DNA from 3 places in the Burkholderia glumae LMG 2196 genome. Region 3 is predicted to be linked to each of the others. Evidence: predicted binding sites of a transcription regulator. Region 3 holds the regulator's gene; each other region holds the start of a gene.
What was found. The regulator FliA, encoded in region 3, starts transcription of late flagellar genes. The targets are predictions, from matches to a motif close to CTAAAGTTTNNNNNNNNNNNGCCGNTA.
Positions count from the first base shown of each region.

Region 1: flgK (flagellar hook-associated protein FlgK) is a predicted target of FliA. The motif match lies at 5,355-5,381, and genes of this name have one in related genera.
Region 2: KS03_RS07785 (flagellin) is a predicted target of FliA. The motif match lies at 4,254-4,280, and genes of this name have one in related genera.

Region 1 is NZ_CP009435.1:847,622-857,130, forward strand. It holds gene KS03_RS16325 (transcriptional regulator GcvA) at 1-361, shown strand, start outside; gene KS03_RS16330 (solute carrier family 23 protein) at 383-1,687, opposite strand; gene flgL (flagellar hook-associated protein FlgL) at 2,069-3,298, opposite strand; gene flgK (flagellar hook-associated protein FlgK) at 3,316-5,310, opposite strand; gene KS03_RS16345 (flagellar brake protein) at 5,436-6,188, opposite strand; gene flgJ (flagellar assembly peptidoglycan hydrolase FlgJ) at 6,444-7,433, opposite strand; gene KS03_RS16355 (flagellar basal body P-ring protein FlgI) at 7,433-8,620, opposite strand; gene flgH (flagellar basal body L-ring protein FlgH) at 8,626-9,300, opposite strand; gene flgG (flagellar basal-body rod protein FlgG) at 9,322-9,509, opposite strand, start outside.
Region 2 is NZ_CP009434.1:1,516,867-1,526,375, reverse strand. It holds gene KS03_RS07790 (NAD(+) synthase) at 1-668, shown strand, start outside; one part of gene KS03_RS29715 (IS5-like element ISBugl2 family transposase) at 814-1,283, opposite strand; one part of gene KS03_RS29715 (IS5-like element ISBugl2 family transposase) at 1,283-1,631, opposite strand; one part of gene KS03_RS29710 (IS5 family transposase) at 1,863-2,338, opposite strand; one part of gene KS03_RS29710 (IS5 family transposase) at 2,338-2,668, opposite strand; partial or broken gene KS03_RS31125 (IS5/IS1182 family transposase) at 2,762-2,860, shown strand; gene KS03_RS07785 (flagellin) at 2,870-4,024, opposite strand; gene KS03_RS07780 (hypothetical protein) at 4,610-4,858, opposite strand; gene KS03_RS07775 (LysR family transcriptional regulator) at 4,919-5,836, opposite strand; gene KS03_RS07770 (5-oxoprolinase subunit PxpA) at 6,095-6,877, shown strand; gene KS03_RS07765 (acetyl-CoA carboxylase) at 6,900-7,142, shown strand; gene KS03_RS07760 (acetyl-CoA carboxylase biotin carboxylase subunit) at 7,147-8,604, shown strand; gene KS03_RS07755 (5-oxoprolinase subunit B family protein) at 8,601-9,476, shown strand; gene KS03_RS07750 (5-oxoprolinase subunit C family protein) at 9,466-9,509, shown strand, end outside.
Region 3 is NZ_CP009435.1:1,209,429-1,218,937, reverse strand. It holds gene ahcY (adenosylhomocysteinase) at 36-1,454, opposite strand; S-adenosyl-L-homocysteine riboswitch at 1,555-1,624, opposite strand; gene KS03_RS18075 (RNA polymerase sigma factor FliA) at 1,752-2,513, opposite strand; gene KS03_RS18070 (nucleotide-binding protein) at 2,539-3,351, opposite strand; gene flhF (flagellar biosynthesis GTPase FlhF) at 3,344-5,068, opposite strand; gene flhA (flagellar biosynthesis protein FlhA) at 5,065-7,167, opposite strand; gene flhB (flagellar biosynthesis protein FlhB) at 7,164-8,390, opposite strand; gene KS03_RS18050 (VOC family protein) at 8,747-9,277, opposite strand; gene KS03_RS18045 (DUF3443 domain-containing protein) at 9,464-9,509, opposite strand, start outside.

The DNA of each region.
Region 1 (9,509 bases), 360 kb from region 3:
CCTCAAGCGCATGCCGATCGCGCAGGCCGACGACCTGTCGCGCCACGTGCTGCTGCACTCCGACACGCGGCCCACCGCGTGGCGCGACTGGTTCGCGGCGGCCGGCACGCCGCTGCGGGCCCGCAAGAAGCAGTCGTTCGATCATTTCTACCTGGCGCTGCAGGCGGCCGTGGACGGGCTCGGCGTGGCGCTCGGCCCGCTGCCGCTGATCGACGACGAACTCGCGGGCGGCCGGCTCGTGCTGCCGCTCGACGGCCCGCGCATCGCCTCGCGCCGCTACTGGTGGATCGCCGCGCGCGAGGCCGCGCCGCCCGTCGTGCAGTTCTGCGCCTGGCTCGACGCGCAGGCGCGGCGCGCCTGAGCGGCCGCCGGCCGCGCCGGCTCAGACCACCGGGCCCGGCTCCTTCTCCCGGCGCAGCAGCGCATAGAGCAGGATCGCGCCGAACGTGGCGGTGCCGATCCCGCCGAGCGCGAAGCCGCCGAGCTTCAGCGAGAAGTCGCCGGCGCCGAGCACGAGCGTGACGGCGGCCACGATCAGGTTGCGGTTGTCGGAGAAATCGACGCGGTTGACCACCCAGATCCGCGCGCCCGTCACCGCGATCAGCCCGAACACCACGATCGACACGCCGCCCAGCACCGGCCCCGGAATCGTGCGGATCAGCGCGCCGAACTTCGGCGAGAAGCCGAGCCCGACGGCGATCAGCGCGGCCACGCCGAACACCAGCGTCGAGTAGATGCGCGTGACGGCCATCACGCCGATGTTCTCGGCATAGGTGGTCACGCCGGTGCCGCCGGCGCTGCCCGAGACGATGGTGGCGAGCGCGTCGCCGATGAACGCGCGGCCCACGTAGCGATCGAGGTTGTGGCCCGTCATCGCGCTCACCGCCTTGATGTGGCCGAGATTCTCGGCCACCAGGATCACCGCCACCGGCGCGAGCAGCAGCATCGCGTGCGGCTCGAACACCGGCGCCGTGAAGCCCGGGATGCCGAACCAGTGCGCGTTGGCCACGATCGAGAAGTCGATCGGCCGGCCGAGCCCGAGCCCGTTGGTGAGCACCGCGTAGATCGCATAGGCGATCAGCAGCCCCACCAGGATCAGCAGGCGCTGCACGGTGCCGCGCGCGAACACCGCCACCGCGCCCACGCAGAGCACCGTCACCAGCGCCATCACGCTGTCGAAGGTGCTGCCGCTCACGCCCTTCACGGCGATCGGCGCGAGGTTCAGGCCGATCACGGCGACGATCGCGCCGGTCACCACCGGCGGCATCAGCGTCTCGATCCAGCGCGTGCCGACCGCCGACACGATCGCGCCGATCACGGCGTACACCACCCCGCAGGCGATGATGCCGCCGAGCGCCACCGGAATGTTCGGGTTCGCGCCGCTGCCGCCGTAGCCCGTCACGGCCACCACCAGGCCGATGAACGCGAAGCTCGAGCCGAGATAGCTCGGCACGCGCCCGCCCACCAGCACGAAGAACAGCAGCGTGCCGATGCCCGACATGAAGATGCAGAGGTTGGGATCGAAGCCCATCAGCAGCGGCGCGAGCACGGTGGAGCCGAACATCGCCACCACGTGCTGCACGCCCATCGCCACCATCTGCGGCCACGGCAGCCGTTCGTCGGGGGCGACCACGCGGGTGGCGCCGCGCGCGGCAAGGCGCCAGCGCGGGAAGTGGGAATCGGCCATCGCGGGCTCTCCGGGTTGTCGTGGTGGGTGGCGGGACGAATGACGCAGCGGCGGCCGATGCCGGCGCGCCGGCTGCGAATCAGGCGCGAGTGTACGAAGCCCCGAGGCGGCTGACAAGCCGCAGCGGCCCGCATGCGCCGGCGCGGCTCGGCCGGACCGGACGGCGGGCGGCAAAAGCGCGTGCGGGGAAGCGGACAAACGGCGCGGCGATCCGGCGATCCGGCCGGAAGCGGGGCGCGGCGGCCGGCAGCGGGCCGGGGCGCAGCAAGGCGCGGGGCCGGCGCGGGCGGCGAGGGGAGCGGCGAGCGGCGCCGCAGACGAGCGAGGCGGCGCGGGGCGGGACGTCCGCCCCGCGCCGCGTTCACGCCCGGCGGTGCCGGATCAGTTCAGATACTGGAACAGCGACAGGCCCTGCACCTTCGAGAATGCCTGCTGCGCCGCGGTCAGCGAATTCTGCACCTGCAGCAGCTGCGTGATCGCGGCCGGCATGTTGGCCTGCGTCAGGTCGGTCAGGCTGTTGGTGATCTGCAGCGAGTTGGTGCTGGTGATGGTCTGCATCGACTTCACCTCCTGCTCGCGGCCGCCCACCGAGGCCTGCACCGTGGTGACGTTGGCCACCGCGTTCTGCATCTTGGTCAGCGCGGTGCTCAGCGCGTTGTTGAGCGTGGCGCCGGCCGCCGCGCCGCTGCCCACCGGCTGCTTGAGCGCCGCGATCGCGGCATCGAGCGCGCCGATCATGTCGCCGCCCGCCTGGGTGGCCGGCGTCAGCGTGAAGCTGTCGCCCGGCGCCGGGTTGCCCGAGATGATCATGCTCTGGCTGCCGATGCTGATCGCGCTGCCCGCCGTGTAGGTCTGCGCGGTGCCGACCGTGGGCGGCGTGGTCGCATTGTCGGTGACCGTGTAGGTGGGCGCGCCGGTGGTGCCGCCGAACGTGACCGTGAACGCGTGGTTGTTGGTCGGGTCGCCGGGGGTGCCGCCGGTGATCACGCCGATCGTGCCGGTGCCGGTGTTGCTCGGGTTGCTGGCCGGCACCGAGAGGCTGCCGAGCGCGGGCACCGAGGTGAACACGCGCGCGCCGCTGTCGCCGATCGCCACGCTGACCGAATCGGAGAGCTGCACCGTGCGCTGGCCGGTGTCGCCCGAGAACATCACGCCGCCCGAGGGCGAGTTCGTGAACGGCTGGTTGCCGCTCTGCAGGCCCGCGAACAGGTAGTTGCCGGTGCCGTCGGTGGTGTTGGCGAGCTGCAGCAGCGTGTCGCGCTGGCCTTGCAGCTGGGCGGCGAGCGCCGAGCGGTCGCTGTCCGACAGCGTGCCGTTGATGGCGCCCGACAGCGACGGGATCACCGCGTTCAGCACGTTCGTCACGCTGCTCAGCGTCTTGTCCTCGAGCTGCAGCGAGGACAGCGCCGACGACTGGTTCGACGAGTACTGCGCGAGCGTGGCCGAGGAGGCCGAGAGCTGCACCGCCTGGGCCGCGCCGAGCGGATCGTCGGCGGCCGTGAGCAGCGTGTTGCCGCTCGCGACCTGCTGATAGAGCTCCGAGAGCTGCGACTGCTGATTGTTCATCAGCTCGATGTTCTGGGTATAGAACTGCGAGGTCGAGATGCGCATGATGATCGATTCCGTCGTCAGTTGAAGATGCCGAGCAGCGTGCTGAACAGCGTCGAGGCGGTCTGGATCACCTTCGCGTTCGCCTGGTACATCTGCTGGTACTGCATCAGGTTTACTGCTTCCTCGTCCTGGTTCACGCCCGACACCGACTGCTGCTGCTGCGTGATCTGGCTGACGAGGGCGGTCTGGGCGGTGCTCGCCGCGCTGAGCTGCGCGGCGGTGTTGCCGACGCCGTTCACGTAGGAGCCGTAGGCGGTGGTCAGCGTCGAGGTGCCGCCGTCGAAGACCTTCGAACGGACGAGGTTCGACAGGGCCTGCGCGTTGCGGCCGTCGTTGCTCGCGCCGCCCCGGGCGATCGTGAAGGTGTCGCCGTCGACGGGGCTGCCGGTGATCTGCATCGACACGTTGTTCATCACGCCCGAGGGCGGCGGCTGGACCGTGCTGGTGATCGTCAGCGAGGCGCCCGCGGTCGAGTCGTAGGGCACCTGGGTGGTGCTGCCCGTGATCGGGTACGAGCTCGGCGGCGTGGTGTTGACGGTCACCGTGGTGCCGGCCGGGAAGCCCGTCAGCGACTTCGAGGCGGCGTTGTAGGTCAGCGTCGTGGTGGTCGACGGCATCTGGTAGCCGGCCGTGACCGTGCCCGGCGTGATGGCGGCCGAGCCGGCGTTGCTGGTGCCGACCGTGGCCAGCACCGGCGAGGCGGCCGCGATCGTCGAGGGCGTGCCGACCGAGGCGAAGCCGTTGAGCGCGCTGCGGGTGGGCTCGAGCGTGAACGAATCGCCCGCCTTCAGCTTGGTGGCGTCGTCGACCGACAGCTTGAGGCCGCCCAGGGTGGCCGGCAGCGAGGTGGCCGTGCCGATCACGCCGCCCGAGTAGCGGTCCTTCAGCGTGTAGCTGGTGCCGTCGTAGGACAGCGTGTAGTCGCTCGTCGGCGGCTGCTGGCCGTTGGCGAAGCTCGCCGTGATGGTGGCGTCGCCGGTGTTGTTGGTGTTGGCGATGGTCTGCGGGGTGGCCACGCTGAACAGGTCGCCGCCCACGTTGCCGTTCGCGTCGATGCCGAGCGCGTTCTGCGCGTTCACCTGCGAGGCGAAGCTGACCGCGATCGCGCCGAGCTTCGCCTCGGCCGGATCGAGCGTCTGGCTGCGGAACTGAATCAGGCCGCCGATCGTGCCGCCGGTGATGTTGCTGCCGGTCAGCACCTGCATCTGGCCGGCCGCGCCCGAGCCGGCCGCGGTGTTCTGCAGGCCGAGGGTCAGCTCGCTCGGGTCCGACGGCGAGGGCACCGCCGACATCGTGTAGCTGGTGTTGCCCACCACCAGCGGCTGGCCGTTGGCCATCTGCACGTTGTAGTTGCCGTTGCTCTGCACCACCTGCACGCCGACGACGGTCTGCAGCGTCGCCAGCGCATGGTCGCGCTGGTCGAGCAGCTGGTTCGGCGGCTGGCCGCCCTGGCTCGCCACCGTGATCTGCTGGTTCAGCTGGGCGATCTGCGTGGTCAGCGAGTTGACTTGCGTGACCGAGCTCTGCAGCTGCGTGTTGACGCTCTGGCGCAGCGCGTCGAATTCCGAGCCGGCCGAGGTCAGCTGGTTGGCGAGCGTCGCGGCGTTGCTGATCGCGGTCGCGCGCGAGGCCGCGCTCGACGCGCTGGCGCTCACGTTCTGCAGGCCGCTGAAGTAGCTCGAGATCGCCGAGGCGATGCCGCCCGTCGGGCTGCCGATGTAGTTGTTCAGCGTCGCGACCATCTGCGAATAGGTGCTCAGCGAGCTGCTGGCGGCCTGCGCCGTGTTGAGCTGGTCGGACAGGTACTGGCTGTACTGGCGCTGCACCGTGACGGTGGTGACGCCGGACGGCAGGAAGCCGTTCGGGGTGTATTGGCCATCGGATTCGGCATACACCACGCGCTCGACCGAGTAACCGGGCGTGGCCTGATTGCTGATGTTCTGGCCGGTCGTGTTGATGCCCCACTGCGCAGCGTTCAGGCCGCTGAGTCCGAGGTTCAGAAGGTTGCTCATGGGATGCCGGCCGCGAACGGCCTCCGGGAAAGGGACACCCGGTATAACGGCGGCGTCCGGTGGAAATTGAGGCCGCGCGCGGCAAAAATCGCGGCGGCCGACCGGCGCACCAGACGCTTGCGCGACTACGCGCGCGCGAGCTGGCGACGCTTGACTTCGAGCTGCGTGATGAGACGTTGCAAGGTGTTTTCGGCGGCGCCGGGCAGCGACACGAAGCGGAACCCGAGGTAGTAGCGGCGCGCGCCGCTCGGCGTCTCGAGGCTGCGCTGCGAGACCAGTTCCAGGTCGAGCGCGAGCTTGCCGTGGCCGGTCAGGTTCAGTTCGACCTCTTCCAGCGTGAGGCCCGGTTCGAGCGCCGCGGCGCGTTCGTCGCCGGTGCGCAGCCCGATGCCGCCCAGCGAGAGATTGTCGATCTCGAACGTGAAGCTCTCGCCCTCGGGCAGCGTGCCGCGCGCGAGATAGGGCTCGAGCACCGGCGCATCGACGCGGAAATACTCGCGGCGCTGCACGAAATAGAGCACGTCGGGGAACTTGGCGCGGAACGCGGGCCGGCCCTCGAAATCGGTGGCCACCGGCGTCTCGATCGTGAACTCGACGCGCACCCCGTCGGGCATCCCCTCGAAGACCCCGTAGGGCGCGGCCAGCAGGCTGGCGTTCTGCCCTTCCACGGCGCCCCAGTCGAACACGAAGGTGCCGGCGCCCACGTCGACCTCGAGCACGCGCGTCACGAGCTGTCCGCCCGAATAACGCACCGTCAGGAAATCGCCCCGGTTGACGAGATTGCGCAACTGCACGCCGATTTCGAGCGGGTTGCGACGGCCGTAATCAGGGAGCGAACCGTCATCCCCAGACGCTTCGATCAGTGCTTCGTTATTCATGGCTTGCCGGTTAGGTCTGCTTGCCGCCCGGTTGCTCCGGGCTCTGATGGCCTGCCTGTGGGACGCGGCCGCTGGTCTCTCGACGCCCCGTCGCCGCGCCCAAGGGCGCGCCGTTGCGTCAAGCGCAGAGTGTAGATCGAAATGATCCGAATATCTCCAGATAAACATCATTTCGAAATGCCGGATACCTGAAAATGGGTAAAAAACGACACCGCCCGCCCCGTCGACCGATCGCGCGCCGCCGCGCCGCCGGCCTCAGACGATCTGGCGCAGGATCGAGATCAGTTTCTTCGCGTAGTGCGGGTCGGTCGCGTAACCGGCGCGCTGCATGCCGTTGGCGAAGCTTTCCGGGGTGGTCGAGCCGGTCACCACGTTCGCGTAGCGCGGGTTGTTCTTGAGCATGGTGGCGTAGTCGGTCATCGCGTGCTGGTAGGAATCGTAGGCGCGGAACTGCGCCACCACGCGGCGCGGCTGGCCGCCGACGTACTCGGTCGTGACGGCCGACACGGTGCGCCCGGTCCAGTTCTTGGTCGCCTTGATGCCGAACACGTTGTAGCTGGTGCTGCCGTCGCGGCCGCGGATCTCGCGCTTGCCCCAGCCCGATTCGAGCGCCGCCTGGCCGACGATGAAGCGCGCCGGGATGCCGGTGGCCGCGCTGGCCGCCTGCGCCGCGCCCGCCAGCTTGTCGACGAAGCCGTCCTGGTCGGGCGAGGTGCCGTTGCCCTTGACGGGCGGCGTCAGCGCGCTCGAGGCCGTGTAGCCGGCAACGCCGCTGAGCCGGTTGTTGCCGCGCGCGTTGGCGAGCGCCTGGGCCAGCGCGCCGGCCGCGGCGAGGCCGCCCTCGTTGCCGGCGGTGCCGCCGAGTGCGCCCAGCGCCCCCGCCGGGCCGCCGGCGGCGGCCGCGCCGGCCGCCGGATTCATGTTGCGCATCAGCTGCTTCATCAGCGCGTCGGCCACGCCGATGCCGCGCGAGGCCATCTGCTGCGAGAGCTGCTGGTCGAGCATCGAGGTGTAGAGCTTCGAGGTGTTCGAGTCGAACACGCCGTCCTGCGGCGTCGCATCGCGCATGCTCTTGAGCATCATCTGCGAGAACATCGCGTCGAACTGCGTGGCGACCTGCTTCATGCCGGCGCCGGGCGAGGCGTCGGCCTGCCGGCGCAGCTGGTCGAAGCCCTGCACGTCGAGCGCGAAGCGCTGGGTAAGGTCGGTGCCGGCGGCGAGGTCGGCATTCGGAAGATTGGCCATCAGATGATCTCCAGGTCGGCCCGCAGCGCTCCAGCGGCTTTCATCGCCTGCAGGATCGACATCAGGTCGGCCGGTGTGGCGCCGAGAGAATTCAGCGCCTTGACGACATCGGCGAGGTTCGCGCCGGCGTTGACGTAGCGCAGCGCGCCGTTGTCTTGCTTGAGCTGGATTTGCGACTGCTGCGCAACCACGGTCTGCCCGTTCGAGAACGCGCCGGGCTGCGAAACCACGGGCTGCGTGTTGACGACGACGGACAGGTTGCCGTGCGCGACCGCGCAGTTCTGCAGCGTCACCATCTGGTTCATCACGATCGAACCGGTGCGCGCATTGAGGATCACCTTGGCCGCGGCGCGCTCCGGATTGACGTCGAGATTCTGCAGCCGCGCCATGAACGCGACCTGCTGGGCCGGATCGGACGGCGCGGTCAGCTGGATGGTGCGGCCGTCCAGCGCGGTGGCGATGCCCGGCCCGAGGTTCGAGTTCACGGCGGTGACGATGCGCTCGGCGGTGCCGTAATCCATGTCGTTGAGCTGCAGCAGCAGCACGCCGTTCATCTGCGCGAGCGCGTTCGGCACCGAGCGCTCGACGATCGCGCCGCCGGTGATGCGCCCGGCCGCGAGCTGGTTGACCTGCACGCGGCTGCCGTTGGCGCTCGCGCCGGCGCCGCCCACCGCCATGTTGCCCTGCGCGAGCGCGTAGACCTGGCCGTCGGCGCCCTTCAACGGCGTGAGCAGCAGCGTGCCGCCGCGCAGGCTCTTGGCGTTGCCGAGCGACGAGACGGTCACGTCGATCGCCTCGCCGGGGCGCGCGAAGGGCGGCAGCGTGGCGGTCACCATCACGGCCGCGACGTTCTTCAGCTGCAGGTTCGACAGCGAGGCAGTGCCGCCCGTCGAGGTGCCGTTGTTGATCGAGATGCCGAGGTTCGCCAGCATGTTCGCCAGCGTCTGGGTCGTAAACGGCGTCTGGGTGGTCTGGTCGCCGGTGCCGTCGAGGCCCACCACCAGGCCATAGCCGATCAGCGGGTTGTCGCGCACGCCCTGGATCTGCGCGAGATCCTTGAGGCGTTCGGCGCGCGCGCTCGCGGCCGGCAGCGCGCAGCCGAGCGCGAACGCCAGGCCGACGGCCAGCGCGGCGCGCAGGCCGCGCAGCAGGCGCGGCAGACGGCGGGAGGAAAGGAAGTCGATCATGCGGCTCACCACGGCGCGACGTTGAGGAAGAAACGCTGCAGCCAGCCCATCGTCTCGGTTTCGTTGATGTAGCCCTTCGACGAGTATTCGATGCGCGCGTCGGCCACCTGGGTCGAATACACCGAATTCGCGCCCGAGATGGTGTTCGGATTGACCACCCCCGAGAAGCGCACGAACTCGTTGCCCTGGTTGATCAGCATCTGCTTCTCGCCGCTCACCACCAGGTTGCCGTTGGGCAGCACGTTGGTGACGGTCACCGTGATGGTGCCGGTAAACGTGTTGGCCGCGCTCGCGCCGCCGGTGGCGGTGAACTTGTTGTCGCCGCTCGCGCTCAGTTTCGCCTTGCCGAACAGGCCGCCGAGGAAGCCGGCGGTCGGCACCTTGAAGTCGGTCGCGGAGCCGCGATTCGCGTTCGCGCCCGACGACTTGGTGGCGTTGACGTTCTCCGCGATCATGATCGTCAGGATGTCGCCGATGTTGCGCGGCCGCTGATCCTCGAAGAGCGGCCGGCCCGCGTAGCCGGGGTTGTAGATCGAGCCGGGCGCCTGCATCGACGGCGGCACCGGCGGCACGGCCGTCATCGGCTGTTGCGTGATCGGCTGACGCGGTATCTGCGCGCAGCCGGCGAGGGCGGCCGCGGCAGCCAGCACCGCGAATCGGGAAAGGCGAACCTGCTTCATGACGTTGTGCCGATCGGTCCGTTAGCTCTTCATCTGCGTGACGGTCTGCAGCATCTGGTCGGACGTGGTCACGGCCTTGCTGTTGATCTCGTAGGCGCGCTGGGTCTGGATCATGTTGACCAGTTCCTGCACCACGTTCACGTTCGACGACTCGACGTAGCCCTGATTCAGCGAGCCCGCGCCGTTCAGGCCCGGCGTCGTCACGTTCG
Region 2 (9,509 bases), on a different replicon from region 3:
ACCTGTCCGAGCTGGCGCTCGGCTGGTGTACCTATGGCGTCGGCGATCAGATGTCGCATTACAACGTGAACGGCTCGGTGCCGAAAACGCTGATCCAGCAGATGGTTCGCTGGCTGGCGGACCGGCAGCGCTTTGGCGCCGATGCTGCGGGTATCCTGCGGCGTATCGTCGAGACCGAGATCTCGCCTGAGCTGGTGCCAGGCAACGCGAGCCAGTCGACCGAGCAGGCGATCGGCCCCTACGCGTTGCAGGATTTCAACCTCTACCACGTGACGCGCTATGGCTTCGGCCCGGCGAAGATCGCATTCCTCGCATGGCATGCGTGGCACGACGCCGAGGCCGGCGACTGGCCACCGCTGATGGACTCGCGTCCTGCCTACGATCTGGCCGCCATCAAACGCTGGCTCGTCGTGTTCGTGAAGCGTTTCTTTGAGGGTAGTCAGTTCAAGCGCTCCGCGCTGCCCAACGGCCCGAAGGTGGCCGCCGGCAGCTCGCTGTCGCCGCGTGGCGACTGGCGCGCGCCGAGCGACTCGGTAGCGCAGGCGTGGCTCGACGAACTGACGCGCGCGGTGTCCGATCAGCCTGCCGGCGATGAAGACCGGCGCGAACGTGCTCTGCTTGCTGGCCGACCGCTCGACGGCGAGCCTGCCGACGGAAACGCGCGATGATTGTAGTCTTCGGCGATCGGCACGCCGATAGCGCCGCTGAAGGCCGCGACGCGATATACCGTCAGCGTGAAGGAACGCTGCGGCTCGAACCCGTTCGATCTCAGTTGGTCGTTCTCGACCATCTAAGAACCGCTAAGAGGCCAGTTCAAAAACCCTGCTCAGCTCGTCTGAAGATGTTCCAACAGATGATCGAGCAGCCAAGTTTGAGGAATGCTTCGTGAATGTAGGCACTTCGCTCGAAGCGAGTGCGTAGGCGCCGGAAATTGTGGAGCCAGGAATGCGTACGTTCGACTACCCAACGATACTTGCCCAGACCACGGCCATGCTCGGTCCGGCGCTTGGCGATCACGGGCTTGATACCGCGTTCGCGCAACGCGCGACGATGTCGGGTGGAATCGTAGCCGCGATCGGCGTAGACGACGCCGGGCTTCTGAAGCGGTCGGCCACGAACGCCGCGAATGGGTGGAATCGCATCAACGAGCGGCAGCAACTGCGTGACGTCGTTGGTGTTCGCGCCAGTCAGGATCGCAACGAGAGGAACGCCGTTGGCGTCTACGAGGACGTGGTGCTTGGAACCGGGTCGCGCGCGATCGGTGGGGTTCGGGCCAGTTTTTCGCCCGCCCCAACGGCGCGCACGGACGACGAATCGACCGCAGCGTATGACAGATCGATTTGGCCGGCCGCACGCAACTTGTCGAGTAGCAACTCGTGCAGTTGGTCCCATACACCAGCCTTTTGCCAGTCGCTCAATCGCCGCCAGCATGTGGCGCCCGAGCCAAAGCCCAGACGAGTCGGCAAGTGGTTCCAACGAATTCCCGTTTTGAACACGAACAGGATGCCGTTGAGAGCCGCACGGTCGGACACGCGCGGGCGACCAGGATCGCTCTTCGCTCGAAGCTTCGCAGGTGGCAGCAATGGTTCGATCAGTATCCACAGTTCGTCGTCAATGATTGGCGCTTCCATCCTTGGACTTCCGTTGTTCTGATGCCCAAGGTTAACAGCTTGCCGAGGAAGTAAACAGCCCCTCTCGGGAGTTTTTGAACTGGCCTCTAACACAAGTCATCCACGAATCTTGAGCAGATGATGGCGGCTGCCAGAATGAGCAAGGCGGCATGAATATCGAGGCGACACTCGAAGCGAATCCAGAGCTTTCCGAAATTTGTGGATGACTTGTGTTAGCGGCTCTTAGAGTCGCTAACACAAGTCATCCACGAATCTGGAGCAGATGACGGCGGCAGCCAGGACAAGCAGAGCGGTATGAATATCGAGGCGTCGTTCGAAGCGAATTCGAAGCTTGCCGAATCCGGCGAACCAGGCATGCGTACGCTCGACGACCCAACGATGCCTGCCCAGCCGTTCGCTGCTTTCGATACCGCGGCGTGCAATACGAGCCTTGATGCCGCGCTGTCTCAGATAACGTCGACAACGCCCGAAGTCATACCCTTTGTCAGCGTGCAGTTTGCTCGGGCGCTTGCGTGGCGGACCGTTCAGCCCGGGTACCGCAGGAATGGCATCGAGCGTGGACTCGAATGCCATCGAATCGTGGCGGTTGGCTCCCGTGATCGTGACGGCCAGAGGAATGCCGCGTGCATCTACGACGATGTGTCGCTTCGATCCGAGCTTGCCGCGGTCGGTCGGGTTGGGGCCGGTTTCCTGGCCCCCCGGGGGCTGGAGACGCTGGCTCCATCGAGGCTGGCGCGTTCCCAATCGATCTGGTCGTGCTCACGCAGCCGACGCAGCATCGCCAGATGCAGCCGGCGCCATACACCGGCCGCTTGCCAGTCTCGCAGACGTCGCCAACACGTCATGCCACTGCCGAAGCCCAGTTCTTGCGGGAGGTCTTCCCACGGGATACCGGTTTGCAGCACATATAGGATGCCGTTGAGCGCAGCTCGGTCATCGACCGTGCGCCGCCGTCCGCCCTTGGGCGATGGGGTGAATTCCGGAATCAGCGGTTCCAGCTCCACCCACAACTCGTTGCTGATTTTGCGTCTTGCCATATCGCAGACGATACGACTTCTGCTACGTCATGTCTAGGTTATGTTAGCGGCTCTTAAACCAACCAGCCTCCTCGATTCCCGGTGCGGTTCACTCGCTTCGAGCGACGTGCCTACATTCACGAAGCATTCCTCAAACTTGGCTGCTCGCTCATCTGTTGGAACATCTTCAGACGAGCTGAGCAGGGTTTTTGAACTGGCCTCTTACTGCAGCAGCTTCAGAACCTGCTGCGGCAGCGAGTTGGCTTGCGCCAGCACCGAGATGCCGGCCTGTTGCAGCACCTGCGCCTTGCTCAGCGCCGCCGTTTCCTGCGCGAAGTCCGCGCTCTGGATCTGCGATTGCGCCGACGACAGGTTCGTCGAGTTGGCCTGCTGCGTCTGCGCGATGCCTTGCAGACGGTTCTGGGTCGCGCCGAGCGTGGCCTGCAGGTTGTTGATGGTGGACAGCGCGTTGGCGATCGACACGATGGCCTGGTTGGCGCTCGTCGTGTTGCTGATGTTCACGTTCGACACGGTCGGCGGTGCGTTCACCGAGTTGATCTGCGAGATCATGTTGGCCGCCGCGCTGGCCTGGGCCGTCGTCATGCCGCTGGTGGCGCCGGTCGACAGCGTCAGGTTCGTGACCGCCGTACCCGTGCCGGCTGCCGTGCCCGTCGTGAAGATCGCGCCGACTGCCGACGCGCTCAGCGCCTGGCCGTTCTGGTCCGTGAACGTGAAGCCGCCCTTGCCGTCCGACAGCACGTTGACCGAGGTGATGGCCGGTTGTGCCGCCGTGGTGGCCGCGCCGTTCGCATCAAGGCTCAGATTTTGAATCGTGCCGACGTTGGTGCCCGATTGCACCAGGCCGCCGCCGATCTTCGCCGCCGACAGGCTTTGGCTCAGGTCCAGGCTGACCGTCTGGCCGACGTTCGCGCCGATCTGGAAGGTGACGATCCCGGCCGAACCGTCGAGCAGGTTCTTGCCGTTGAAGTTCGTTTGCGAAGCAATCCGGTTCACTTCCTGGATCTGCTGAGCCACTTCCTGCTCGGCAGCGGCCTGGTCGCTCGACGACAGCGTGCCGGTGGCCGCTTCGGTCGCCAGCGTGCTGATACGCTGCAGGCTGCTCGTCAGCGACGACAGTTGGCTCGACGTCGTCTGGATCAGCGAGACGGCGTCGTTGGTGTTCTGCACGCCCTGGTTCAGGCCGTTGATCTGCGTTTGCATACGCGTGGCGATCGCCAGACCGGCTGCATCGTCAGCGGCGCTGTTGATGCGGTTGCCCGAAGACAGGCGCGTGATGGCTTGCGACAGGGCACTCTGCGAGCCGTTCAGGTTCTGCTGAGCAACCAGTGAGTTGACATTAGTATTAATACCGAGCATGTTGCTCTCCTAATATGTAAAAAATAATTAATCTATTTGTTGGGTGACAGTTATCTTAAGCCTCCCGTGACAATAGAAATCTTCCACTTCATGTGGCTACACTGCACAACAGCAATCGCGCCAACGAAGCCAATCTCGCAGTTTCTTTACAAAGTCCGAATAGAATTTGTAAAGAAACTGTTAGTCGATTCTGAAAGGCACGTCTCTAATGCAGAGCCAGCAAGCATTTTTTCGGCACGGTTCGCCAAAACTTGAGAGGCCCTATCAAGGCAGCGTGGCCGGTGCTTCGACTAGATGCCAACACCGCAACATCTCACGGCCATACTTCACACACGTTCACGCAAGAGTCTGCATTCCACTACTGCAGGAGTGACATGTCAGACCTTGAAAGCCAAAAAAAAGGGCCACCGTTGGTGGCCCTGCAGCACAATGGGAAGTTGGCTAAAAAAACTCATGCTCGTAAAGCACTATAAACGCTACCCTGAGAACGAACAAGCATCCACGAAGAGGCTTTTACCAGGCCGACATTTTTCTGGTTGCCACTCGCATTCGAAACTTCTGTCGCGAGCGGGTCCGGCCGCCGCGTCACACTTGATCCGGGATCGCTGATCGTCCAGCCTGCGCGAGTTGTTTCGCGCGCTCCTGCGGGTCCAAATATCGATGGCTCGGAACAGCGAGCAGTTGTTGGTCGTGTAGGGCCAGGATCTGCTCGATCGCCTTACGGTCGTTGGCGTCCATCATGACACCGCCGCCATCGCCGAGCTCCTCAAAGCACGCGCCCAACGCTGTTTTGGCCTGCCGAAACCGTGCGATCGACACCGCGGACAGCGCCATCACGATGCGGCTCGGCTTCAACCGCCAACTACAAAGCCAAGTCGTCCGCAAAAATGGCTCTCAGGGGCCGCCACCCAGCGCCCGGGGCTCCATGAAAGTGTGCCGAAAATAGTCGCGCACCGCGTGCATCGCGGGACCCAACTCGATGTTCTTGCGCCACGCGAGGCCGACGCTCATCGGCGGCACCGGGTCGCGCAACACGATCGTCTCGATGCGCCGCCCTTCGAGCGACCACGGGCGATACACCATGTCGGACAGGATGGCGACACCGCTGCCGTTCGCGACCATGCTGCGCACCGCCTCGACCGACGAGGTGCGTAGGATCACGTTCGGCCGATACGGCGTCTCGTTCCAGTAACGCAGCGCGGTCTGCCCTGCCTCGTCCACCGTCAGCATCACGAACGGCTCGTGCGCGACCTCCGCGAACGTGACGCTCTCGCGCCGCAGCAGCGGATGATGCGCACCGACCCACAGCCTGCGCACCGAATGAATCACCGGCTCCAGCACGAGCTCCGGATTCGACACGTTCGACGTGAGCAGCACGGCCATGTCGTAGCGGCCCGCGATCAGCCCTTCCTCGATCGACTCGCGGTTCAGTTCGTGCAGGTTAATCGTCAGGCGTGGATAGAGCGTATTGAGCCGCAGCACGTGATGCGGCAGGAAGTAGCCGAGCACCGTGTAGCTTGCGGCGATCGCGAGCGTGCCGGTCAGCGTGCTCTCGAGATTCGGGATCCGCATCGCCTCGTCGACCGACGACAGAATTGTGTACGCGTGATTGAGAAAACGCCGCCCGGTATCGGTCAGCGTCACGCCCGCCGACGTGCGCACGAACAGTTGCGTGCCAAGCCTGTCCTCCAGCTCCTTGATCGCGCTCGTCACGGCCGACTGCGAGATAGTGAGCTGGATCGCGGCCTGCGAGATCTGTCCGAGCTCGGCGGTCGCGACGAAGTACTTGAGCTGTCTGAGCGTCAGGGCCATGGGCGGTGGAAAACTGATGGGGAACGGTAAACATCATATCAACCGCCCGTTTCGCGGCGATCCGGGGCCGCCCGACCCGCGCACATCCGCCAGTCGCAACGCCGGGCGACCGATTTCCACGATATCTAAAAAATCGATACGATCGCATATAAAAATAGAACTATTTTGACGCCCCCCACACGGCTAACCTGCGTTCAACACGGTGTCGACACGCGCTGCTGCGCACGCGAAACCGGAGAACCTGGAGGAACGAACCGTATGAGGAAACACAGTGTCGACCTGAATTCGGACCTGGGCGAAGGTTTCGGCCTGTGGACGATCGGCGACGGCGTCGACGAGCAGATCATGCCACTCATCAGCTCGGCGAACATCGCGACCGGTTTTCATGCCGGCGACCCGAACATCATGGCGCGCACGGTGCAGCTCGCGCGAGATGCCGGCGTGGGGATCGGCGCTCATCCGGGCTTTCGCGATCTGGTGGGCTTCGGTCGCCGCACGATCACCGAAACGCCGCAGGCGCTCGTCCACGACATCCTGTATCAGATCGGCGCGCTGCGCGAGTTCGCGCGGCTCAACGGCGTGAGCCTGCAGCACATCAAGCCGCACGGCGCGCTCTACATGCATGCGGCGGCCAACGAGGCGTTTTCGCGGCTGTTGATCGAGACGCTGCAGCGCATCGATCCCGGCTTGTGGCTGTACTGCATGGAAGCGTCGGTCACCTATCGCGTGGCGATGGAATACGCGCAGCCAGTGATCCGCGAGTTCTACGCCGATCGCGACTACGACCGCAGCGGCTCAATCGTGTTCACGCGCCGCGTTGGGCGCATCGACCCGCAGCGGGTGGCCGACAAGGTGCTGCGCGCGTGCATCGACGGCAAGGTGCGCACGATCGACGGCGACGACATCGACATCGATTTCGATTCGGTCTGCATTCACAGCGACACGCCCGGTGCGCTCGACCTCGTGCGCGAAACGCGTGACGCGCTGGTCCGCGAAGGCATCCGGACCGCCGGCCCGCGACCGCTAGCCGCTCATCACTGAACCCCATTCAAGGAGACGCCCGATGGCATTGCACGATATCGTCAGCCCGTTGCCAGGCACGTTCTACCGGCGCCCGTCGCCCGATGCAGCCTACTACGTCGCGCTCGATGCGACGGTCGCGGCGGGCTCCGTGGTCGGCCTCGTCGAAGTGATGAAGCAGTTCACCGAGATCGAAGCGGACGCGGCCGGCCGCGTCGTCGAGCTGCTCGTCGACGACGGCGAACCGGTCGACGCGGGCCAGGTACTGATGCGGATCGAGGGGTGACGCGATGAAGCCGGCAACCTCCCCCGACGCGTTCTATCGTCCGTCGCGGATCACGACCGTGCTGGTCGCGAATCGCGGCGAGATCGCGGTGCGCGTGATCCGCGCGGCGCGCGAACTCGGCATGCGCGCGGTCGCCGTGGTCAGCGACGCCGACCGCGACAGCCTCGCCGCGCGCATGGCCGACGAGGCGATCCGCATCGGCGCATCGCATGCCGCGAAAAGCTATCTAAATCCCGCCGTGATCCTCGACGCTGCGCGGCAATGCGGTGCGGACGCGATCCATCCCGGCTACGGCTTCCTGTCCGAAAATGCCGCGTTCGCCGCGCAGGTCGAGGCGGCAGGGCTGATCTTCGTCGGGCCGGATTCGCAGGTCATTGCGACGATGGGCGACAAGGCGCGCGCCCGTGACACCGCGCGGCGCGCGAACGTGCCAACGGTGCCCGGCAGCGACGGCGTCGTGCAGTCGCTCGACGAGGCCCGCGCAGTCGCCGGGCGAATCGGTTATCCAATTATGATCAAGGCGGCCGCGGGCGGCGGCGGGCGCGGCATTCGCGTTGCGCACGACGCCGCACAGCTCGACGCCGAGCTGCCGCTCGCGCAGCGCGAGGCGCAGGCCGCGTTCGGCGACGGCGGCGTCTATCTCGAACGCTTCATCGCGTGCGCCCGGCACATCGAGGTGCAGGTGCTCGGCGACGGCCACGACGTCGTCCATCTGTTCGAGCGCGAATGCTCGCTGCAGCGACGCCGCCAGAAGATTCTCGAGGAAGCGCCGTCGCCGTCGCTCACGCCGGAGCAGCGCGACGCTCTGTGCACGTCGGCCACGCGCCTCGCGCGCGAAGTCGGCTATCGCAGTGCGGGCACGCTCGAATACCTGTTCGACGACGCGCGCGGCGAATTCTACTTCATCGAGATGAACACGCGCATCCAGGTTGAGCATCCAGTAACCGAGGCGATCACCGGCATCGACCTCGTGCGCGAGACGCTGCGCATCGCCGACGGCGAGCCGCTGCGGTTCGAGCAAACGGACATCGCGATACGGGGCGCGGCGCTCGAATGCCGGATCAATGCGGAAGATCCGCTGCAGGATTTCCGCCCGAATCCAGGCCGGATCGACGCACTCGTATGGCCGACCGGCCCCGGCGTACGCATCGATTCGCTGCTCTACCCGGGCTACGTCGTGCCGCCGTTCTACGATTCGCTGCTCGCGAAGCTAATCGTGCACGACGAGAGCCGCGGGGCCGCGCTGCGGCGTCTCGCTCGCGCGCTCGGCGAGTTGCACGTCGGCGGCCTGAAGACCACCGCGCCGCTGCACGTCGCGCTGCTCGCGGACGACGACGTCCGCGCGGGCCGTTATCACACGAATTTTCTCGAAGCTTGGATGCTGCGATGGCGCGAGGCCGCAACGGCCGCCGCCCGGCAGCATGAAACCGCGGACGCCGCGCGCGTCGGGGAGGCACTGTGACGATCCGTTATACGTTCGGCGGCGACGAGTTCGTGTTCGCCGAGATCAGCGAGGCGATGTCGCTCGATGCCTTCTTCGAGGGCGCGGCGATCACGCGCGAATTGCAGCGGCGTTCAGTGCCGGGCATCACCGAGATCTGCCCGGCGAACGCGTCCTACCAGGTGCGCTACGACCCGGACGTGATCGAGCCCGACACGCTCATCGCGCTGCTCAAAGCGATCGAGGCCGAGGTCGGCGACGCGCCGCTCGAACTCGACACGCGCATCGTCGAGGTGCCGGTGCTGTACAACGACCCGTGGACGCACGAGACGTTGATGCGGTTTCGCGAGCGTCACCAGGACCCGTCGTCGACCGATCTCGAATATGCGGCGCGGGTCAACGACAAGCGCGACGTCGACGATTTCATCGCCGCACACTCGGGCTCGCCGTGGTTCGTGTCGATGGTCGGCTTCGTCGCCGGCCTGCCGTTCATGTATCAGATGGTCGAGCGCGCTCGCCAGCTCGAAGTGCCGAAATACTTGCGACCGCGTACCGATACGCCGAAGCTGACGGTCGGCCACGGCGGCTGCTTCGGCTGTATCTATTCGGTGCGCGGCGCGGGCGGCTACCAGATGTTCGGCGTGACGCCGGCACCGATCTTCGATCCCGCACAACGGCTCGACTACCTGCGCGACTTCATGGTGTTCTTCCGGCCCGGCGACATCGTGAAGTTCCAGCCGATCGATCGCGATGCCTACGACGCGGCCGTAGCGGCGGTCGAAGCGGGCACGTTCTCGCTGCGCGTGCGCCCCGTGAAATTCTCGCTCGACGCGTTCCTGCGTGATCCCGATGCGTACAACCGTTCTCTCGTCGAGGTGCTGCATGCAAGCTGACGCGCACAACCTAATGGAGGTCGTGAAACCCGG
Region 3 (9,509 bases):
ACGTCCGTATCCGGCGCGAGGCGCCGGATACGGGATCAGTAACGGTAGTGGTTCGGCTTGAACGGACCGTCCTGCGACACGCCGATGTACGACGCCTGCTCGGGCGAGAGCACCGTCAGGTTCGCGCCGATGCGCGCCAGGTGCAGGCGGGCGACCTTCTCGTCCAGGTGCTTCGGCAGCACGTACACCTTGTTCTCGTACTGCTCGCCGCGCACGAACAGTTCGATCTGCGCGAGCGTCTGGTTGGCGAACGAGTTCGACATCACGAACGACGGATGGCCGGTCGCGCAGCCGAGGTTCACGAGGCGGCCTTCGGCCAGCAGGATCACGCGCTTGCCGTCCGGGAAAATGATGTGGTCGACCTGCGGCTTGATGTTTTCCCACTGGTACTGGCGCGTCGACGCGACGTCGATTTCCGAGTCGAAGTGGCCGATGTTGCAGACGATCGCGTTGTGGCGCATCGCCTTCATGTGGTCATGGCCGATCACGTGGAAGTTGCCGGTGGCCGTCACGAAGATGTCGGCCTTGTCGGCCGCGTATTCCATGGTCACCACGCGGTAGCCTTCCATCGCCGCCTGCAGCGCGCAGATCGGATCGATTTCGGTGACCCACACCGTGGCGCCGAGGCCGCGCAGCGACTGCGCGCAGCCTTTGCCCACGTCGCCGTAGCCGGCCACCACCGCGATCTTGCCCGCGATCATCACGTCGGTGGCGCGCTTGATGCCGTCGACGAGCGACTCGCGGCAGCCGTACAGGTTGTCGAACTTCGACTTGGTGACCGAGTCGTTGACGTTGAAGGCCGGGAACGGCAGGCGGCCGTCCTTTTCCATCTGGTACAGGCGATGCACGCCGGTGGTGGTCTCTTCCGTCACGCCCTTGATGTGGGCGAGACGCTTCGAATACCACTGGCCGTCCACGTCGAGGTGCGCGGCGATCGACTTGTACAGCGCGACTTCCTCCTCGTTGGTCGGCTTGGCGATCACCGAGCGATCCTTCTCGGCCTTGGCGCCGAGGATCAGCAGCAGCGTCGCGTCGCCGCCGTCGTCGAGGATCATGTTGGCGAACTCGCCGTTCGGCCATTCGAAGATGCGGTGCGAGTACTCCCAGTACTGGTCGAGCGACTCGCCCTTGAACGCGAACACCGGCGTGCCGGCCTCGACGATCGCGGCGGCCGCGTGATCCTGCGTCGAGAAGATGTTGCACGAGGCCCAGCGCACGTCGGCGCCGAGCGCCTTGAGCGTCTCGATCAGCACGCCGGTCTGGATCGTCATGTGCAGCGAGCCGGCGATGCGCGCTCCCTTGAGCGGCTGCGCGGCCTGGTACTCGTCGCGGATCTGCATCAGGCCGGGCATCTCGGTCTCGGCGATGGTCAGTTCCTTGCGGCCCCAAGCGGCCAGCGAGAGATCGGCGACGACGTAGTCCTGGGAAGCTTTCGGGTCGATAACGGCGTTCATCACGCCCTCCTTTCTAATCAAAGATTGGTGACGTGAGCGCCGTTCAGAAAGCGGCAAGCCCAGCCGGCGCGGCGAATCGTGCGATCCGCGCTGCGCGCCGGGCGGGCCACCGCCTGGTGAAGATTTCCGAGCCTGGCGGGCCGGTGCCCGTCGCAACGCTCCTCGGAAACGAGCAAGGATTGTAGCAAAGTGTCGAGAAGAATTCCCGCGCGCTTCGCAGAAGGCTGGTGGGCCGATTACGGATCGGAGCCGAATTTCCGAGGCGCACCGGCACGCGCGTCCTCTACGCGCGTCCTCTCAGTGTTCGGCTCCCACCCAGGCCTGCTCGCGCAGCCGCGCGCGCAGGCGCGCCACGGCCTGGCTGTGGAGCTGGCACACGCGCGACTCGCTGACCTCGAGCACGGCGCCGATCTCGCGCAGGTTCAGGCCGCGCTCGTAGTAGAGCGACATCAGCAGCTTCTCGCGCTCGGGCAGGCGGTCGATCGCCTCCACCAGCGCCGCGCGCAGATGCTCGTCGAGCAGCGCGGACAGCGGGTCGGAGTGGTCGACGCGGTAGCGGTCGAGGAACGGCTCGTCGTCGGCCGAACGGTCGAAATCCTCGTAGTAGATCAGCTGGCTGCCGTGCAGGTCCTGCAGCATCGCCTGGTAATCGTCGAGCGGCATCTCCAGGTGGGTGGCGACCTCGCTCTCGTTGGCCGAGCGCCCGAGCCGCTGCTCGACCTGATGAATGGCCTGCTCGACCTCGCGCGAGGTCTTGCGCAGGCTGCGCGGCAGCCAATCGTTGCTGCGCAGCTCGTCGAGCATCGCGCCGCGGATGCGCTGCGTCGCATAGGTCTCGAACTGCGCGCCCTGATCCTCCTTGTAGCGGCTCGCCGCATCGAGCAGGCCGATCATGCCGGCCTGGATCAGGTCGTCGAGATCGACGCTCGCAGGCATTTTCGCGACCAGCTGCAGGCCGAGCCGGCGCACCAGCGGCGCATATTTCGCGAGCACCTCGGCCTGCCCCATCCCGCCCTCGCCCATCGCGGACGTGGACAGCTTTCCTTGAGCGTTGTACATCGGCTCCCTCCTGAGTGCCCTTGGGTCAAACGGCGTGCGCCGCGCCCCGTTCGACGGCCGGATGTCCGGCGAAGGCCCGTCCGGCGGGATTCGTCGGACGCATCGGCCAGTACAGCAGGTCTGAGGCGATCTGCCGGTAGTCGCGCGCGGCGGCTGACGACGGAAACGCATCGACCACGGTGTGCACGAGTTCGCGTGCGCGCGGCACCAGCGGATCGGCGCTCACGTAGCCGCCCTCGGCCAGCGCGACCGTCAGATAGCGGCCTGCCACGCCCGCCAGATTCTCGTAGGCGGCGCGCGCGTCGGACTCGCTCTGCACGTGGTTGACCAGCACGCGGAACTGCGCGAGCGCGTGCGCGTAATGGAGCCGCTTCATGCAGGCATAGGCCTCGGTGATCGCGGAGCCGGCCACGCGCGTCACGATCAGCACGTCGTGAGCGGCACGCGCAAGAGCAGAGAGCGCGCCGTTCGCGTCGCGCTGAGCGTCGACGAGCACGATGTCGGCCGCGCCTTCCAGATAGGCGGCAAGGCGTTCATCGTCGTAGCCGTCGCGCGCGAGGTCGGCGGCGACGCACAGGGAAAAGCCGGCTTCGTGACGCACCGCGTTGCCGCTGCGCAACCGGGCGCTGCCGAGCGTCGCGGCGGCCGAATTGGCGTCGTTGCGCTCGTCGACGACGAGCACTTCCTTGCCGAGCGCGGCGAGCGCGGCGGCCAGGTTGACGACGGCCGAGGTGCAGCCGACCCCGACGGGGCCGCCCGTCACCGCGACGATCCGGTTCGCGCGGCCGGCCAGCAGCCGCCGCAGTCCTTCAGCCTGATCGGTGATTCGTTTATCCAAAGTAGACCTCGTGATGTCCGGAACCCGGACGGCCGCCAGCCAGGGCGGACAGCATGCCGGGCAGATCGTCTTCGAGCGGCACGAACGGCGAGCCGTCTCGCGGTACACAGAACGCGCTCTTGAGCAGGAACTTGCGCGTTGCCACGTATAAGTTCTCCGGCACCTTCTGGCCGGTCGACACGTAATGCACCGGCAGCTGGTAGCGGATCACGGTGTCGAGCACGCCGCCGAGGTTGGTGGCCTCGTCGAGCTTGGTCAGGATGCAGCCGGCCAGATCGGGCTGGTCGGAGCCGCGATAGGCCTGCACCACCTCGTTGAGCGTGTCGCCGTGGCTGGTGGCCGCGAGCAGCAGCAGGCGCTGCACGCGCGCGTCGGCGCCCTGCAGCATCGCGATCTGGTCGGAGACGGTGCGATCGCGCTGGCTCATGCCGATCGTGTCGATCAGCACGATGTGCTTGTTGCGCAGCTCGGAGAGCGCCAGCTGCAGGTCGCCGCCGTCCTTCACGGCATGCACCGGCACGCCGAGGATCCGGCCGAAGATGCGCAGCTGCTCGTGGCCGCCGATCCGGTAGCTGTCGGTGGTCAGCAGCGCGACCTTGCTGGCGCCGAAGCGCATCACGCAGCGCGCGGCCAGCTTCGCCGTGGTGGTGGTCTTGCCCACGCCGGTCGGCCCCATCAGCGCGAACACGCCGCCGCGCTCCATCAGCGCGTCCTCGCTGTCGAGCACCGGCAGGTTGCCGGCCAGCACCGATTCGGCCCAGTCGCAGGCGCCTTCGAAGCTGCCCGCCGAGACCCCGGCCGGCAGGTTGTCGACCACCGTGCGCACCAGCTGGGCCGAGAAGCCGGCCGCGAACAGCCGCTTGGTCAGCGCGCCGTGCAGCGGCGTGCGGCGCTGGCGGTCGTTCCACATCAGGCCGGCGAACTGCTCCTCCATCATGCCGCGCATCGCGCTCAGCTCGTGCATCACCGTTTCGTTGACGATGCGCTCGATGCGCGCGTTGACCTCGTCGGCCAGCGTGGCGGCCGACGCGCCGGCGCGTTCCGCCTGCTTCGGCGCGGCGGCGGCCGCGGCGGTGGCGCGCGCGGCGCTCGCCTCGGCGGACTGGCGCGCGGCCACGTTGCGCACGATGTCGCGCGCCCACTCGGGCGGCTCGCCGTCGTTGCGCGCGGCCGGCGCGATCGGGCTCGCGGCGCCCGGCGACGCCTCGGCGCGCGGCGCCGGCGAGACCAGCGCCTCGTGCTGGCGCGTCAGGCGGCGCGCGTGCTCGACGAGCCACGGCGCGGGGGCCGAGGACGCGGCCGGCTCGTCCTGCACCGGCGCGGCGGCCACGGTGGCGGCCGGCGCTTCGCCGTCGTCGAGCAGCTCGTCGTCGGCGTCGAATGCACCCGCCGGCTCGGCGCTCGCGCCGAACACCGACGAGAACACGTCGGGCAGGCCGCCCGAGGCATACGGATTGTTCGGCGCGGCGGCGCGCGGCATGCCCGTCACGGCGCTAGCCGGACGGCTCGCGGGCGGCAAGGCGCGCATGCTGCCGGCGGCGGCGATGGGCGACTTCGGCGACAGCGCGGCGAGTTCGGCGTCCGCGAGGGCGACGATTTCGACCGAGCCGTCGTCAAGCGTGCGGTTCGACAGCACGACGGCATCGCCGCCGAGCGCCTCACGCACCAGACGCAGCGCGTCGCGGCTCGTTGGGCCGGTGAATTTGCGGATGTTCAAGCGTTACCCCCGATGACGTTCGTGACTTTGATCGTGCGTGTCTCCGGCACTTCGGCGTAAGACAGCACCTTCAATTGCGGCAGGCTGCGGCGCAGGAAGCGCGCGAGCATCGCGCGCAGCGCGTGCTGCACCAGCAGCACGGGCGGCAGCCCCATGTTCTGCTGCCGCAGCATCGCTTCTTGCGTGCCCATCAGCAGCGTCTGCGCGAGTCCGGGCTCGAGGCCCGGGTTCGCGCCGGTGGCGAGCGCCTGCGACAGCACGCGCTCGAGATTCGAATCGAGTCCCATCACCTGCATCTCACCCGAGCCCGGATACCACTGCTGGGTGATCGCGCGGCCGAGCGCGAGCCGCACGGCCGCGGTCAGGTCGTAGGGATCGGTGATGCGGCCGGCCTGCTCGGAGACCGCCTCGATGATGGTGCGCATGTCGCGGATCGGCACGCCTTCCTCGAGCAGGTTCTGCAGCACCCGCTGCAGCGTGGTCAGCGACACCGTCTTCGGCACCAGATCCTCGATCAGCGACGGCGCATCGCGGCCGGTGCGCTCCAGCAGCGCCTGCACTTCCTGGCGGCCGAGCAGCTCGGCGGCGTGCTGCACCACCAGGTGGTTCAGGTGGGTCGCCACCACGGTGCTGGCGTCCACCACCGTGTAGCCGTACACCTGCGCCTGCTCGCGCTGCGACACGTCGATCCAGACGGCCGGCAGCCCGAACGCCGGGTCGCGCGTCTGCGCGCCGGGCAGCGCGGCCGTGACCTGGCCCGGGTTGATCGCGAGCCACTGGCCCGGATAGGCCTCGCCGGTGCCGACTTCCACGCCCTTGAGCGCGATCCGGTAGCCGTTGGGGCGCAGCTCGAGGTTGTCGCGGATATGGATCACCGGCGGCAGGAAGCCGATTTCCTGCGCGAACTTCTTGCGGATGCTCTTGATCCGCTTGAGCAGCTCGCCGTCGCCGCCGGCCTCGACGAGCGGGATCAGCCGGTAGCCGACCTCGAGCCCGAGCGGATCGATCAGCGTGACGTCTTCCCAGGTCGCTTCGTGGCTGTCGGCCGGCAGCGCCGCGGGCGGGGCGATCTCGCTGACCGCGCCCATCGCTTGACGGGCGGCCTCGCGGCGGCGCATGGTGCGCGCCATCCAGATCGCGCCGCCGCCGAGCAGCAGGAACGCGAAGTGGGGCATGTTCGGGATCAGGCCCATCAGCACGATGATGGTGCCGGTGATGGTCAGCACGCGCGGGTTGGCGAACAGCTGGCCCGTGATCTGCGTGCCGATGTCCTCGTCGGTGGCCACCCGCGAGACGATCACGCCGGCCGCGGTCGAGATCACCAGCGACGGGATCTGCGCGACCAGGCCGTCGCCGATGGTCAGCAGCGTGTAGTTCTTGCCGGCCGCGGCGAAGCTCATGTCGTGCTGCACGATGCCCACGATCAGCCCGCCGATCACGTTGATCGCCATGATGACGAGGCCCGCGATCGCATCGCCGCGCACGAACTTCGAGGCGCCGTCCATCGAGCCGTAGAACTCGGCTTCCTGTGCCACCGACACGCGCCGCTTGCGCGCCTGCTCCTCGTTGATGAGGCCGGCGTTGAGGTCGGCGTCGATCGCCATCTGCTTGCCGGGCATCGCGTCGAGCGTGAAGCGCGCCGACACTTCGGCGATCCGCCCCGCGCCCTTGGTGATCACCGTGAAGTTGATGATCATCAGGATCACGAACACGACGATGCCGACCGCGAAATTGCCGCCCACCAGGAAGTGGCCGAACGCCTCGATCACCTGGCCGGCCGCGTCGGGGCCGGTGTGGCCCTCGAGCAGCACCACGCGCGTGGAGGCCACGTTCAGCGACAACCGCAGCAGCGTGGAGAACAGCAGCACGCTCGGGAACGCCGCGAAATCGAGCGGCTTCATGGTGTACATGCTGACCAGCAGCACCATCACCGACAGCGCGATGTTGAACGTGAACAGCAGATCCAGCAGCATCGGCGGCAGCGGCAGGATCATCATGCCGAGGATCATGCAGATCAGGATCGGCCCGGCCAGCGCGCGCAGATTGGCGGCGTCGAAGCGCCCCGCGAGCTTGGTCGACAGCCCGGACGGCGTGCTCATGCGACATCTCCTTCGTTACGTGCGCCGCGGCCCGCCGCGGGTGTGCCGAGTACCTCGGCGGCTTCCTGCAATTCGTCCTCGTCGTCGATCTCGGCGCCCTTGTCGAGCTCGGGCGGCACGTCCAGGTCGACCGGCTCGGCCGGGAACGCCCCGCCCTCGCTGCGAAAGCGCTTGAGCTGGTAGACCCATGCCAGCACTTCGGCGACGGCCGAATAGAGCGAGCCCGGGATCTCGCGCTCGAGGTCCACGTTGTGATACAGGGCGCGCGCGAGCGGCGGCGCCTCGAGAATCGGCACGCGGTGCTCCTCGGCCAGTTCGCGGATGCGCAGGGCCACCAGGTTCACGCCCTTGGCGATCACCTTCGGGGCACGCATCTCGCCGTCGGTATAGCGCAGCGCGACCGCGAAGTGGGTCGGGTTGGTGACCACCACGTCGGCCTTCGGCACGTTGGCCATCATCCGGCGGCGCGCCATCGCGCGCTGCTGCTGGCGAATCCGGCCCTTCACGTGCGGATCGCCCTCGCTCTCGCGGTGCTCGCGCTTGACTTCTTCCTTGGTCATGCGCAGCTTCTTGTTGTACTGCCAGATCTGGTACGGCACGTCCATGCCGGCCACCACCAGCATGCCCGCCACCGTCATGCCGCAGCACACCGCCACCAGGTGCAGGGTGCCGGCCAGCGCCTCGTGCAGCGGCAGGTTGAGCAGGCCGAGCATCTCGTCGTGGCTGCGCCAGATCGCGATGCCGCCGATGCCGCCGACGATCACCGTCTTGGCCAGCGCCATGCCGAGCTGGATCACGCCCTGCGGCGAGAAGATCCGGCCCAGGCCCGAGATCGGGTCGAGCCGGTCGAACTTGAAGCCGATCGCCTTGGTCGAGAGCAGCCAGCCGCCCAGCGCGATCGGCGCCGCGAGCGCGGCCAGGCCGGTCAGCGCCAGCACCGGCGCGATCGCGGACAGCCCCTCCATGCCCGCGCGGCCGGCGCCCGTCAGCATCTGGTGGGTGTCGAAGGCGCTCGCGCGGTCGAACGTGAGCGAGCCGCGCAGCATGGTACGCAGATGTTCGCCGATCGGACCGGACAGCAGCCAGGCTCCATAGAAACCAGCGGCGAGCAGCGCGAACGAAGCGAATTCGCGCGAGCGCGCGACCTGCCCCTCCTCGCGCGCCTTTTCACGGCGCCGGGGAGTGGCATCTTCGGTTTTTTCGAGATCGCTGTCCTCTGCCACTGCAGCCTCCGGTCGGAGACGGCGGGATGCCGTTTCCAGTACAGCGATTATTGATGGAGAGGGCCAGCGGCGATCGGTCGAGGAAAGCGGGGAAACGGGGGTATTTCAGACGATCGGGGTGCGCCGCCGCGGTGAAAACGACGCGACGCGGTCGGCCGGGTAGCCGGGTGGCGGCAGGATCGCCCCGTGCGGCGCCGGGCACCGCGCGCCAGATGGGAGCCCGGGAGCCCGGGAGCCGGGCCTGGCCGCGACGCCGGCACGAGATGGCCGGCCGCTCCCAATGAAACCGGGTGCCGACGGCGGCGGCCGCGGCGGCGCGCCGACGACGCCGCGCCTGCCCGGCTCCGCTGGCCGTCCTATGTCTGGTGTCCAGCCGCAGCGCGTTCGAGCGCCGCCAGGTCGAGCTTCTTCATCGTCATCAAGGCACCCATCACGCGGGCCGCCTGCGCCGCGTCGGCCTCGCCGAGCAGCACGGGCAGCTGCACCGGCACGACCTGCCACGACACGCCGAAGCGGTCCTTGAGCCAGCCGCATTGCTGGGCGCTCTCGTCGCAACCATCGCCGAGGCTCGTCCAGTAGCGGTCGATCTCGTCCTGCGAGCGGCAGTTGACCACGAACGACACGGCCGGCGTGATCCGGAACACCGGCCCGCCGTTGATCGCCGAGAAGGCCTGCCCGGCCAGCTCGAACGCCACCGTCATCACCGTGCCCTCCGCCTGGCCGGCCGCGCGGGCGCCTTCCCTGCCGTAGCGCGCGATCCGCGTGATGCGCGAATCGTCGAACACCGACACATAGAAATTCGCCGCGGCCTCGGCTTCATGATCGAACCACAGGAACGGCGTGATTCGCTGGATCGACGGCAGGGCCGTCGCAGTCGTCTGATGCATCGCGTGCCTCCGGGTGTGCGCGCGCCGGACCGGACGGCGCAAGGCGCCGTGCCGCCGACGCGGCCGAACCCCGATGATAGGCGCCGCGCGCCGGGCCTGCCCGCCATGAAAAAGGGCATGACCACCCGGCCCAACGGGCCGGGCGATCATGCCCTCGTCAGGCGGCGGCCCGCGGGCCGCGTCGCCTCAGAGCGCGACGAACGGCGTCTGCGTGCCGCCGATGCTGCGCTGG